3 regions of the Paenibacillus wynnii genome follow, and region 2 is predicted to be linked to each of the others. Evidence: riboswitches for the same ligand, from Rfam matches in the RefSeq annotation. Region 2 holds a riboswitch; each other region holds the start of a gene.
What was found. Region 2 has a riboswitch for thiamine pyrophosphate ahead of PWYN_RS09740 (ABC transporter substrate-binding protein). Riboswitches for the same ligand answer to the same signal wherever they lie in the genome.

Region 1 (4,747 bases), on a different contig from region 2:
TAACCTTGGTTAGTATGGGATGTCCATTGCTAACGATATATGTATTATCTCCGTTGGAGATAACGTCTTCTTTTCCTGTAATAATCACTGTGCAGACGAGCTTCCGTGCAGCTTTTTGGGCCAAAGCTATAACATCGCCTTCTCCTTCACCGGCATCTACCCCTTTACTGGACCACCTCTCGCCAACTACATTCGCAACTTCAGCTACATTGCCCCGAAGAGCAGCTAGTTGAATTTGACTAGTCAGTGCTTGGGTAACGTCTGTACGGTAAGCCGTTGCACCTGCACCTACAGGGTCAAGGACGACAGGCACTCCATGTGTGTTGGCTGATTGTCCAGCCAGCAGCATCGATTGAATGGTATGGTCATTAAGAGTGCCGATGTTAAGGACAACAGCCCCGGACATTTTAGCTACATCCTGTACTTCCTCATGCGCATCTGCCATAAAAGGGGATGCCCCCAGAGCAAGCAGGCCGTTAGCCGTAAAGTTGGTTACTACAATGTTGGTGATATTATGAACAAGCGGGTTTTGCAGGCGTACATTGGCTAGATAAGTCATTTTAATTCCTCCCTAGGTTATGTTGTTATAAGTTAATAAAAGCTTCTTCGGTTTTCACATCTGTATGGAGAAGCTGATTCTCAATCAGCCATTGGTGAACATTCTCCCAAGATTCCGGGTCCTGATAACCAAATGTCTGATCACCCGCATCCATTAGCGGCAGCAGGATTTGCAAGCTTTGTTGCTCAATGTCCTTATCCAGTGGAGAGGTTGCATCCTCATGCTTGAGCAGGATCGAGAGGGCTTCATCCGGGTGCTCTTGCACATACTGCTGACCTTTGGTGATGGCGGTCATGAATTTTTTTAAATACGTATTATTGTTCTTTAGGCCTTGTTCGCTTGCTACTAGCACCAGTTCATAATAGTCCGGGACTCCATAATCAGTCGGATGGATTGAAGTCACAGGATGACCCTCTTTGGCCAAGATCAGCGCCTCGTGATTAATGAAACCGCCCATGATGGCATCCACTTTATCTGTGGAAATTGCCGGGATAAGATCAAATCCAACATCGATCAGGTTTGCACTCTGCGGATCTCCGCCATCATTCTTAATCATTGTCTTCACCATTGCTTCATATAGAGGGATGGAGGAGTAACCGATACTTTTACCCATCAAATCTTTAGGACGTTGTACTGCACCTTCTGCGGGAATCAGCAGATGATTCAGTGGATGTCTGACTATGGCAGCGATGGATTGCACCGGGATTTGCTCAGCGCGGGCCATGAGTACCTGAGGTTGATAGCTAAGTGCCAGATCAATCTGATTAGCCGCGACTAGCTTCAGGCCGTCATTGCCGTCCGCAGGCATTCGGATTTCTACATCCAGACCTTCTTCAGCAAAAAAGCCTTGGCTCTCCGCTGCATAAAATAAAGAGTGCACGGCATTCGGATACCAGTCGAGCATAAGGGTAAGCTTCTGCAAAGGCTGTTTAGATTTACCCGCCGAACAACCGCCTAGAATTAGAAAGATGCAAAGTAGTAATAGGGAGACTGACACTCTTAATTTAGTATTGGTATACATCATGAGTTGGATGAACCTCTTTTCATGAATAGAATTTTTTCAAGCAAGACTAGGATTAGAAAAAGGACAAGGCCAAGTGCAGACAGCAAGAATACGGCCGCGAACATCTCATCACTTTGCAGATTCCCGGCCATACGGCGGCTGAAATAACCAAGGCCCTTGCTGCCCCCGAGCCATTCGCCAATCGTTGCTCCGATCACACAATATACAATCGATAGTTTCAAGCCGGAAAAAAATGAGGGCAGTGCCAGCGGAATCTGGATCTTTGTAAGCAGGTGCCATCGGTTTGCGCCCATAGTTAATAATAGCTCTCTGTAGCCTTCACCCCCCTTGCGTAATCCATCAAAGCTACCCACCACTACCGGAAAGAATGCTGTTAAGAAGACAACGGCAACCTTGCCTGCCAGCGAATAACCGAACCAAAATATGAAGATGGGCGAGAGAGCGATTAACGGGATCGTCTGACTGATGATAATGAAGGGATATAGTGCTTTTTCTAGCCTACGGGACAAATGCATTCCGGTACCTAACAATGAGCCTAAGACAACAGAAAGAATGAATCCCATAATTACTTCCTGAAGAGTAGCCGGTAGATGCTGCCCAAATAACAACCGCCGATTCTCGACTAGAGCATTCCAAATGGACGTAGGAGCCGGAAGGATAAACGATGGAATCCATTTCAGACGAACAACGGTCTCCCAGCACACGAGAAGGAAGAGGAGAAGGAGGAGGGCAAGTCCATAATCTCTAAGATAACGTTTAAGAGGTGTGAGTATCATAAAGTCGTCTCTCCAAATCCTCCCGCAACTTCAGAAACCGCGGATCATAATTCATAGCAGAGTGCCTTGGTCTTGGTAAATCAACGATGAATTCCTGCATTGGAGCTTTTGATTGACTGCCGGACATTAGGTAGATTCGATCACTAAGCAGAATCGCTTCCTCCAGATCATGTGTAATGAATAGAACCGTCTTCGCAAGCCCATCCCATAACCCGGTAAGCCACTTGTGCATTTCCCGTTTAGTTATAGCGTCAAGAGCGCCAAAAGGTTCATCCAGCAGCATAAGCTCCGCTCCGGTTACAAGGGTTCTTAAAAAAGCGATCCGCTGCCTCATACCACCCGATAATTCATTCGGATAAGCTTGTTCCACTTCTGCAAGACCAAAGCGCTCCAGCATCTCGCGTATCATCGAGATCGTTTCCGCTTTTGAGCGGTTCTGAGTTACTTCCCACGGCAGAAGACAATTGTCCAATACCGTCCTCCAGGGCAGTAAAAGGTCTTGTTGAGGCATGTAGGCAATGTTCCCTAATCGGGTAGTTGCAGTGGAGCTAGCTTCTTGCCAGATGATATCGCCGTTAGTAGGTTCCGACAGTCCTGCGATAATCTTGAAAAGCGTACTTTTCCCACAACCGCTGGGGCCAATGACAGAGACGAACTCTCCATGTTTAACTTTCATAGACAATTCTGATAAAACTGAGTATTTCCGTTGTGGGTCAAAAGAGTAGGACAAATCATTAATAGAGATCATTGTGTTCGTAGACAAACCCCCTTCCAAACAAATAAGACCCATCCATCTCCAAAGGAAATGAATGGGCCCAAAATTCTCGTCTGCATAGGTATGCATCACTTGAAAGTCCGGTTCCACTTCCCTCCGCTGGTATGATCCAGATCAGGTTCCAAGGGTCCGGAGGTTGAACTCCATCTCAGTCAAGTAGACTCCCCTAGTGAAATAAATAGGTCGATATTGAATTCTTAAGTGGTTTTAAATATACCATATCTTATCGATATGTAAAGAGTTGGGAGAGACTTTAGCCTTTTCAATACTAAGATTTACGGAGTCCTGTCACAAACAGCGTAATTATGCCTTTTACGATCTGTTCTTTGGAATCTCCGTGAACCTTTTGCTGGTACAAATAGAGGTCTGGACTGAGTACGGAAATCAATGCTGTAGCAGCAAATTTGGGGTTCACGGAGATGATTTCATTACGGTCGGAAGCTTGTTGAATCAGCTCGGCCAGCACTGCACTTAGTCTTTGGAAAAAAGGATGTTCGAAGTGGGTGAGCTGTTTTTTACCGGTGAATTCAGACTTAATAAGCTGCAGCAGCTCCGCATGTTGAGCGATGAAATCGATAACTCTCTCAATACTGTTCTGAAGACGCTCCAATGCAGGAATCTCGGAACCGGACTGCTGAACCTCTTGCTCCATTAGCCTTAAGAATCTCTCAGTACTGTCCAGTAGGAGAGCTGAAGAAATTTCACCTTTATCACTGAAGCGGCGGTATAAGGAACCCTGTCCAATGCCGGCTTTTTTAGCAATACTATACATACTGACCGCATCCAGACCATTTTCGGTAAAAAGCTGTCCGGCGGCCTCCAAAATTTTCTGTATATAGGGATCATTAGCCATAAGAGAAGGGACTCCTTTAATAGAAATTAATAGTGTTAAGTAATGATGCAGAATCTAATTGACATAGCGGACAATTGTCCGTAAACTAATGGATGGAGAAACGGACAGTTGTCCGATCAATCAATTATATAGATATACCCGCGAAGAGGTCAATGATACTCGTGCAAGGGGTTATTAGGAGGAGAAAGAGAATGGAACAAACGATGAAGTCAGATGCGGACTTTCGGATATCCAGTATTTTAGTTCCGCTTATTGCGATCATAGCGGGCGTATTTATGGTTGTGCTGGACAGTACTGCGATGAATGTAGCTTTATCTACTCTGGTAGTGGACTTTCATACGAATTTGAATACATTGCAATGGGTGGTTACCGGGTATATGTTGGCCCAAGCCTCAGTGATTCCCCTTTCTGGTTGGTTATCCGACCGATTTGGAGCCAAGACTGTATTTTTGAGTGCTATCGTATTATTTACAATCGGATCCATACTATGTGCTACACCAAGCAGTGCCGAGTGGCTTATCGCATTCCGTGTAATACAAGGACTTGGCGGAGGTTGCGTGCTGCCGGTAGCCATGGCTTATGTCTATAGACTGAGTCCAATGAGCAAGGTCGGTGTAGTAATGGGGATTATGGGCATCCCGGTATTGTTTGCTCCGGCGATAGGACCCGTGTTATCCGGATGGTTAGTTCAATACCATTCCTGGCGTTGGATCTTTCTGATTAACATTCCAATCGGTATCGTATGTTTGTTCATTGGGTT
Region 2 (4,747 bases):
ATTCAGGAGAATCGGTAATCTCTTCACGGCGCGGACGCGGGAAGGGGATATCTATGGTGTGCAATATGGAGCCGGGACGTCCGGAAAAGACATATATCCGGTTGGAGAGAAGCAGCGCTTCTTCAATATTATGCGTGATGAATAATACGGAGCGGCGATTCTCCTCCCACAATTCCAGCAGCCACCGCTGCATTTCACTGCGGGTGAGCGCATCCAGCGCACTGAACGGTTCATCTAGCAGCATCAGTTCTTGCGGGGCCAATAGTGCGCGAAGGAAGGCGGCCCGTTGCTGCATTCCACCGGACAGCATATGCGGGTAAGACCGTTCGAACCCGGTTAATCCGACTTTGGCAAGCCAATGCCGGGCTTCCTCCCGAGCCTGATCCCGGATCTCTCCCGTAATCTCACTGGCGAGAAGTACGTTATCCTCGATGGTTCGCCAAGGAAATAGGGCAGGCTGTTGCGGCATATAGCTGATCTTTCCGCGCTGTCCTGTAACAATTTTTCCGTTCATGCTTATGGTTCCGGCATCGGGCGACTCCAGACCGCCGATAATATGGAATAAGGTGCTTTTTCCGCAGCCTGAAGGGCCGACAATAGATACAAATTCCTGCGGCTCCACTTGGAGTGAAACCTTATGGAGTACTTCCGTCTCGCGGCGGCGGTGAGAGAAGGATTTGGAGATGCCGCTAACTTCAAGAGCAGGAGGTGTCATGCGATTAAGTGTAGAATCTGATTTCTCAATATTTCTGTGGGGAATCTGCGTCACATCGGACATCGGACACACCTTCCTTTCTATGAATTGCGGCGAGGTTTCCAGCGTACAAGCCATTTCTCCAGTAGCGCAATAATTGCGAACAGCACCAGACTGAGCAGTACGATGATCGCAATAGCGACGAACACCCGGTCTGTACGATAGGCTGATTTTTGCAAGAGCATATAATACCCGATGCCTTTATCCGCACCGATCCACTCTGCGACCACGGCCCCCATAACGGCATAGGTGGCGGATATTTTCAAACCGGAGAATAGTGAAGGCAAGGATGAAGGGAGCTCCAACTTGGTGAATATCTGCCACTTGCTTGCACCCGCCATTTTCATATAGTTCATCATCATTCGGTCACTTTGGGAGAGTCCACCCATCGTAGCAACAGCAATAGGAAAGAAACAAACTAAGGTAATGAGGACAATCTTCGGCAGCAGGCCAAAGCCAAACCAGATGACGAGCAGCGGTGCAAGTGCGATGGAAGGGACATTCTGACTCAGGATAAGCAGTGGATACAAAGCACGTTTGGCCCAAGGCAGCAGGTGCAGCAATAAAGCAACTATCAGCCCTACCGCCGTTCCTATGGGAAAGCCGATCAAAGTAAGGCGAAGCGTTGCAACCGTATGTTCCCCAATTCCTGCAGCGTTGCTGGTAGACTCCCGGGCGATATCTGTCGGACTCGGTAGAATCCACGCTTCAATATGGAAGAGTGACACGGACAGCTGCCATACGGCTAAAAAGAAGACGACCGCCACAAGTGGCGGCCATATTTGCTTCCAGGTTGATCTCACGGCCGATATTTCTCCGTCAGTTTATCCATGCTGATTCCGTTCGGGTTATGAGCGATCTTGATCTGCGAAATCACGCTTGGGCTGCCTGCCGCAACCAACGCTTCATGCATCTGGCGGACGATCTCGAGCAGCTCTGTCAGTTCCCCTTCCATGGTCGTATCCAGCGGATTCACCTGATGCTTAACACCGGATTGCTGAATAACTTCGATAGCCTTGTCCACATACGGGATGGAATCCTCATTGTTCGGAGTTTTTGGGATCACTTGAATGCTTAATAGGGTATTTGCCATGTGAAATCATCCTTTCAGTTTGAAGTAAAATAAACTAAATATTTCGCAAAAAGGGTCGGTCGTCACTACGGTGAATGTTGGACTTCCGGCCGCTGTTGTCTCCAGATTTATTTGATTTTGTTCCGCCTACTAGCGGTGTAAATCCGGAGACAAAGGCGGTCGCTAACGCTCCTACAGTTCCAAAATCCCCCTTCGTTCCTACTTTCCTATTGTTTATTTTATTGTAAGATTTTACTGCCCGTCCGGCAAAAAGTCATTTGTAAATGCTTTGGTAGTATCCAGTGGTTTATCCAGCAGCTTTAGACCATACATCCAGTCTGCGTAGTTTTTCCACACTTCAGCCTTTTGCTCACCCCAGCGGGCAGCATCTTCCGTATATTTCGGGCTGAGCCATTTCTGACTGGCAAGAACCAGCTTGGCATCTAAGTCAGGTACAGCTTTGGTTAGAATGGCAGCAGCTTCTTCCGGTTTGTCGATGGCATATTGATATCCTTTCGACGTAGCCTTCAAGAATGCCTTCACCAGTTCCGGATTCTCGGCAATCGCTTTCTCACTTGTGGTAAGCACAGGGGTGTAATAATCTAGTTGCGGTGCGTAGTCCTTCAGATACTGCATATCCAGCGGCTCTCCGCGCAGTTCAGCTTCAATCCCTGTCCAAGCATAGAATATCCAGGCAAAATCAATATCACGTTTAACAGCTGTGAAATAATCGGCTTCACCAATATTGACAATTTTTACTTTCTTAACATCGCCGCCATCAGGATCCATAATCGCTTTCATGGCTGCTTCCTCGGCAGGAGAGCCCCAGCCTCCATAGGTTTTGCCCTCGAAATCTTTAGGGGTCTTGATATTGCGGTCCTTCGGAGCTGCAAAACCGGATGTATTATGCTGAATGATGGCAGCAATGGAGACCAGTGGCACTCCTTGAAGGCGAGCCAATGTTAAAGCCTCTTGAGCGCTAATTCCAAAAGCTGCTTCGCCGGAGGCAACCATGGTATCCGCGCCTGCAGCGCCCGGCTGCACGATCTCTACATCCAGACCTTCCTCAGTATAATAGCCAAGATCCTTGGCTGCATAAAGTCCGGTATGATTGGTATTCGGCGTCCAGTCGAGGGCAACCTTAATTTTAGTGAGTGTCTTGGGTGCATCTGTAGCTGCAGCAGTAGTTGCTTCCGGGGCAGCACCCGTGTTTCCGTTAGTACTGCCGCATCCGGCAATAGCAATAACCAGCATGCAGGTAAGGCACAACATTAGTACTTTTTTGACTCCCATTTTCTGTTTCTCTCCTTTGAATGTGCGGAAACGTAAGGCTAAGCCTGACATCTCCTGATCTATTCCCGTCTCACCGTACAAATTGAACAATCCGAAATACCAAAAAAGCGCCCCGAAGATCGGGACGCGGCAGGCGCTTGAATTAGTTATGGTTACAGGAACCAAGACTTATGGCGTTTCCTACGCTGGCATTATCCAGATCAGGTATAAGGGTCAGTATCTTATGGGATACAATCTCAGCCGGCCAATTCCAGCACCCCTGCTTATAAAGTTAGCGGGTTACGGTGTATTATAGACGATTAATCTTCAAGATGAAACCTTTTCTTGCGGCGATCCTGAATTCTTCCCCACAATGCCCGCACGGTAAGCGAGAGACTTACTACAATACCGGTCATCGCTAAAAATAAGGCCAGGTATTCAAAAGGAGAATACTCCAGCATTTTACTCCACTTAATCTGACCCTTTAGATCTTCAATGACCTGATTCATACCATAGATTCCGCTGATAACAGTATATACCGTAAGAATCATAAGAAGATTATCCCGCCGTTTGGACTGAAACTTATCCTGATACTGAAACAGGTCATCCAGTGTCTGTTTTACTTCTACGAATAAAGCGTCATTGCCATATACCTTCCGCATCTGTAAAAAGATTTCCCGCCCCTGTGATTGCGAAATAAGCTCCAGGAAATAAAATTTAGCCGAGAAGCGGTTAATGGAATAGATCAGATTCTCAATTTGCTCATAATCGTTATCGATCCGCAGCCGCGAATGCATATTTGCCAGCTTGAGCAATACGATTTTGTGGAAAACACTCAATAACAGTCCATAATAATATTCCCCGTACATCTCGTTGGCAAGATTGGTGGAGATATCTGATCCCTCCCGCGTAAGACAGCAGAAGGTTTGCTCGTTGGTCATGTAATAAGTGTTGGGTCCCCATCGGTTATAGGAATGGGTGCTGCAATAATTGTCGATGTAGGTAGGATCACTGGCACTCTTATGAGGTTGTCCTTTGAGATTGATACCATCCAGTTGAGAGGCTCTATACCGGAGGTGGATATCAATCTCGGCATCTTCTTCAAATTGGTAAAAGGCTTGTACAAGCATCCGCTCATCTACGAAATAAGGCAAGGTCTCAAAGTAGGCTCCGCTCAGCTCCGAGGAATCCAGACAAGAACGAAGACCGGGCACCAGCTCACTGAACACGAAATCTCCCACCTGTTCGAACACGCGGCCATTATGATGAATGTGTGTATGGGAATCCTTCTTGGACACATCCTCCAATGTACGGAATCGGTCTGCAAACTCCAGGGCCCGACTGAACGGGAGCTTCTGGGAGCCAAGATCAACTCGAATCGTTACGAAACCCAACTGAAAGGGACAGAGGAATACATCCGTGGATAATATCCGAAAAGGAAGATTGTTCAGCGGCATTTCCAGTAGGCAATCCAGTCCATTCACCCGGGAAAAGCGATGGAAGGAATCCTTGTCTTCCTTCTTTGGGAACAATACATGGGCGGCAAAAGGCAGATAGACCCGTTCCATGTTTTTGTGGGATACACAGTAGCCTTCTCCGTAGTAGGCATCCTCAAGCTCACTTTTATCGAGATAAAAGCGTGTGAAGCC
Region 3 (4,747 bases), 380 kb from region 2:
ACAGAAGTAACTCCACAGGTATCCGTGACAACTACGGCAAATCGTCTGCCTACATGGGTTTCAATATATTTACTCTGACCAATACTTAGCCTCTGAATTCAGCTCCGCCCCTACTTCACCTTCTCTGATTAAATCACAATCCAGATAGCCGTCTTCGTCCAAGAAATAGACTTCTTGCTTATAGAATTCGCAAAGTGTTTCCAGGAACTTCTCAGGAGAGTCATACATAACCACCAAGTCCCCGAAGTCATGCATGAGGTCACAGACCCGCTCGGTACCGTCAGTTGAACGATAGTAACAAATGAAATCACTACCGTAGTTCGTAAGGATCGGCAGAACAAGTCCGTCTACTTCGTGACCTTTCTCTTCCAAAATCTGCGACAACACCTGCATTTGCTGGGCATATTCATCGATATGAATCAACCTGTACCCTGGTACAAATTCAATGAGACTCGGTTCTTCTTCCTCACTACTAGTTCCGGAAACCGTGCCATATATAGCTTTCAGAAGCATTGGCGCTTCAGGCAAAAGCTTTGTAATGGTGTTCTGTCCGTCTTCACTTGTGCCTAAGCTTGAAATATAATCCGGTCTTAATTGTGCTGATAAATGGAGATATTCTTGAAATTTTTGAGTAAGCATGTTGTCATCCTTTATGTCCTACTGAATTTTTAATCGCTATCTAGACTCTAGTCTATTTTCTTGCCTTTACCTTGTAGGATGACACCCATCGATTAAAAGGGTCCCCAAACTTAAGTATAACTACTACTTTAAATCTCATTCCCGTTCTTATCAAGCACATAACCACCGTTTATGGAAATTTGCAACACTTAATTGAATTATTGCCGATGGGTCTCCAACCGAATTTACAATAGTGTCGATTTTCTACTTATAAATCACACTTCCGCCGCCTTTAAACTCCGCTGCTTTGTCCCTCATTCCGGCCGCAATGGCTTCCACATCCGGCTCGTGTTCCTTCTCATGTTCTTGCTGCTGTTTCGCCGTATCCCGGATATCATGAGAAATGCGCATGCTGCAGAACTTGGGACCACACATCGAGCAAAAGTGAGCAGTTTTGGCTCCTTCGGCAGGAAGAGTCTCATCGTGATACTCAAGTGCCCGCTCCGGGTCGAGCGACAAATGAAACTGGTCACGCCAACGGAATTCGAAGCGCGCTTTCGAGAGGGCGTTGTCCCGATCCTGTGCACCCTTGTGACCCTTCGCCAAGTCGGCTGCATGGGCAGCGATTTTATAGGTTATAACGCCTTCCCGTACATCATCCTTATTGGGCAACCCCAGATGTTCCTTTGGAGTTACATAACAGAGCATAGCTGTGCCGAACCAACCGATCATAGCCGCTCCAATCGCCGAGGTGATATGGTCATAGCCGGGAGCAATATCTGTTGTTAAGGGGCCTAATGTGTAAAAAGGAGCTCCATGGCAAAGCTCTAGCTGCTTATCCATGTTCTCTTTGATCAGATGCATCGGCACATGACCTGGCCCCTCCACCATTACCTGAACATCATGCTTCCATGCCAGCGATGTTAATTCACCCAACGTTTCCAGTTCGGCAAATTGAGCCTCATCATTGGCATCGGCGATAGAACCTGGCCGCAGCCCGTCTCCCAGGGAGAATGCCACATCGTAAGCCTTCATAATCTCACAAATATCCTCAAAATGGGTATATAAAAAGTTCTCCTGATGATGTGCAAGGCACCACGCCGCCATAATTGATCCACCACGTGAGACAATACCTGTCATCCGCCCTGCGGTCAGTGGAATATAACGAAGCAGCACTCCGGCATGAATCGTAAAATAGTCCACTCCCTGCTCCGCTTGCTCGATCAGCGTATCCCGGTAAACCTCCCAATTTAAATCCTCGGCCTTCCCGTTCACCTTTTCCAAAGCCTGATAGATGGGCACTGTTCCGATAGGTACAGGGGAGTTGCGGATAATCCATTCGCGGGTAGTGTGAATGTTTTTGCCTGTCGATAGATCCATGATATTATCCGCGCCCCAGCGTGTGGCCCATCTCATCTTCTCCACCTCTTCCTCAATAGACGAGGACACGGCGGAGTTGCCGATATTGGCGTTGATTTTCACTAGGAAATTCCGCCCGATAATCATAGGTTCACTCTCAGGATGATTAATATTGGCAGGTATAATTGCGCGGCCGCTGGCTACCTCATCTCTTACAAACTCAGGTGTAACATTCTCACGGATGGCTATAAACTCCATTTCCGACGTAATAATCCCTTTCCGTGCGTAATAAAGTTGACTGACATTCCGGCCCTTTTTGGCTCTAAGCGGACGCCGCTGTAATCCTGGAAATATCTCCACACCCGACTTACCCGTGGCATTCCCATTATCCTCCGGTTTGATAGTTCTTCCTTCATAGGCTTCCGAATCTCCACGACTTCCAATCCACAAAAAACGATGAGGCGTTAAACCCTGACGAATATCACTATGCGCTTCGTCGTTAGTATAAGCCCCGCTAGTATCATAGACACGGACTGGAGCATTCTCCTCTTCCCCGCTGGTACCCGATGTTCGGCTCAATGTAATCTCGCGCATGGGTACTTGAATATCGGGCCGCGATCCCTCCACATACACCTTACGACTTCCTGGAAAAGCCGACAGATCAATCGTATCTTTCTTCGCTTGGCTAGGCATTTACATTCCTCCTAAAGGTTTGTAAGCGACACTTCAGTGAGTCCGAGAAGTATAAAACTCACTTCAGAAGCATTCGCTTATTTGGCAGCAACAAATAAGAGTGCGCGCAAAAAAGCCGCTCCACAATGGAGCGGCTTTATCCATAAACGGCCAAGGCCAACCATGAAAAAAGAGTCCGACTCCACTTTCCTACGCTGGTATAATCCAGATCAGGTTCAAGGGTCCAGGAATTCAATTTTCCCGTCTCAGCCCATTCAGGCTCCCCTAGTGGTTTCTTATTTAAGTTAGTTATAAGTTACAGAGAAACCCATCATTTGTCAACTTAAGTTTATCCATCAGAAATTGTATATCTTCGGTTCTTACCTTCGCAGAGTAAACTACGTTAGCGACTAATCAAGCAATTTAAGCAAATGAATCTCAGGAGATTTCAGTAAATGATTCTCAGGCAATGACTCAACTTGTAACTACTCATCTATCGCTCCAGTCAGACGGTTGCTTGTATTCACACCATTAAATTAAAGGGATGCGGATGATGAGTAACGGAACCCACGTTAATCGCAAAACAAGGCTAGCCAAAGGGTGATCTTAGTTTAGTTGCACTTTATACACTTAACTGATGCAAAAACAACTCTCGCAGGGCTTTAATTGTAATAAATACATCTAAACTCTGGCTAAAGGGGCATTATCGCCGAATATCATAAATATAAGTGTACTTTGTGCAACTACACTAAGAGACTCCATTAATTTGGATGTTTTAGTTGTAGAAAGTACACTTAAAAACTCACACAGTCCTCGTAAAGCTCTCTGGTTGCTTAGTCTGGCTTAGTCTGGCTTAGTCAGGTCTAGTCTTGTTTAGTCTGGCCTTGTCTGGCCTTGTCATGCTTAATCTAGCTTAGTATTGCATGATCATGTATAGGCTGCCTAACGATATTCCAATGTAAGCGAAAGAGACATGCCGTTATAGGAATATGAATATCCAGATAACACCTGGCTCGAAGCCATTGCGGCAGTAAGGTCAGCAATCGCATCTCCCTCATAAGCAGGCTTGATGCTCAACTCCGTCTCATGGGCTGCAATAGTCTTGGCAATCCTCTCCTTCAGTTCCATAGCGCTGTGTACAACAAGATCTTTATACTCATAATAATTCTTCGATATCGCCGTAGCTTCAGGCCACTTTACTGTCTCCCAGATATGATCCTTCATGAGTTCCTTATCCGTAACGTTGAAATAGCTATATATTAATCTTCCCTTTTCATCTGGAACCGGATCATCCCAAGTAACGTCCAAATTATAATATTCATTGTCAATCTTCACTTTATTCCACGCATGACTTATGCCGTCCGCCGTTCCTATCACTATCTCTGAATCTATACCGGCCAGCTCCAGCAGCAGATGTGCTGCATAGGCGTAACCTTGGCATACAGCGCTTCCGTTGAATAGGACACCATAGGCGCTGAACACGTCGTCCGGCAATGTATCCTTCAGGTAGTTGTCGTAATCGTAAACGGTGTGAAGAATAATATAGTCATGGATGGCGATCTCCTTCTCCATGTCACTCATGCCCGGCTTGATAATTTCTGTATTGACCCGTACTGATTCCTCATAGATTTTTTTCGTACGGTCGTCTTGAAAGAGGAGAGGTTTGTCTGATTGCTCGATGGCCCCCAGCAGCTCATGTTCATTTCTAACAAAGACCGGCCCATAGAGATCATAGATCCGAAACGCCAGTACAAAGATTTGCTCACGTGATGCTTTAGCCTTCGGTTGGAACGCTATCCCCCCCTTGGACTCCGTCCCTTGTAAAATACCGCTGGAGGAAAGCTTGTTCACGGCACTTCCCGCCCAGCCAGCCACAGCGCTTGCGTCCGTGAACGTAGGTGGGCTGCTGCTATTCAACCTATCAGCTATACCCGCCTTTTGAAGCGTGTTATATAACATGACCGCGATTTGTTCACGGGTGACAGGCTCATTCGGCGCAAAGCTTCGGTTGCCCATTCCACCGACTATGTTAAGCGCATAAGCCTTTAGTACATTCTCATCTTTCGTATCCTTGAACGGATTCACGGCAGGCATGGCT

Region 1: it holds a riboswitch for thiamine pyrophosphate, as region 2 does, so the genes downstream of both, PWYN_RS18745 (ABC transporter ATP-binding protein) here and PWYN_RS09740 (ABC transporter substrate-binding protein) in region 2, are expected to answer to the same signal.
Region 3: it holds a riboswitch for thiamine pyrophosphate, as region 2 does, so the genes downstream of both, thiC (phosphomethylpyrimidine synthase ThiC) here and PWYN_RS09740 (ABC transporter substrate-binding protein) in region 2, are expected to answer to the same signal.

Annotation. Positions count from the first base shown of each region.
Region 1 covers NZ_JQCR01000003.1:735,346-740,092, forward strand. The annotation lists gene thiM (hydroxyethylthiazole kinase) at 1-559, opposite strand, end outside; gene PWYN_RS18735 (ABC transporter substrate-binding protein) at 585-1,583, opposite strand; gene PWYN_RS18740 (ABC transporter permease) at 1,580-2,359, opposite strand; gene PWYN_RS18745 (ABC transporter ATP-binding protein) at 2,340-3,224, opposite strand; TPP riboswitch at 3,209-3,312, opposite strand; gene PWYN_RS18750 (TetR/AcrR family transcriptional regulator) at 3,403-3,987, opposite strand; gene PWYN_RS18755 (DHA2 family efflux MFS transporter permease subunit) at 4,179-4,747, shown strand, end outside.
Region 2 covers NZ_JQCR01000002.1:1,597,477-1,602,223, reverse strand. The annotation lists gene PWYN_RS09755 (ABC transporter ATP-binding protein) at 1-715, opposite strand, end outside; gene PWYN_RS09750 (ABC transporter permease) at 796-1,557, opposite strand; gene PWYN_RS09745 (thiamine-binding protein) at 1,554-1,847, opposite strand; gene PWYN_RS09740 (ABC transporter substrate-binding protein) at 2,079-3,119, opposite strand; TPP riboswitch at 3,280-3,390, opposite strand; gene PWYN_RS09735 (hypothetical protein) at 3,419-4,747, opposite strand, start outside.
Region 3 covers NZ_JQCR01000002.1:1,219,441-1,224,187, forward strand. The annotation lists gene PWYN_RS08070 (hypothetical protein) at 70-639, opposite strand; gene thiC (phosphomethylpyrimidine synthase ThiC) at 883-2,670, opposite strand; TPP riboswitch at 2,840-2,946, opposite strand; gene PWYN_RS27930 (S-layer homology domain-containing protein) at 3,592-4,747, opposite strand, start outside.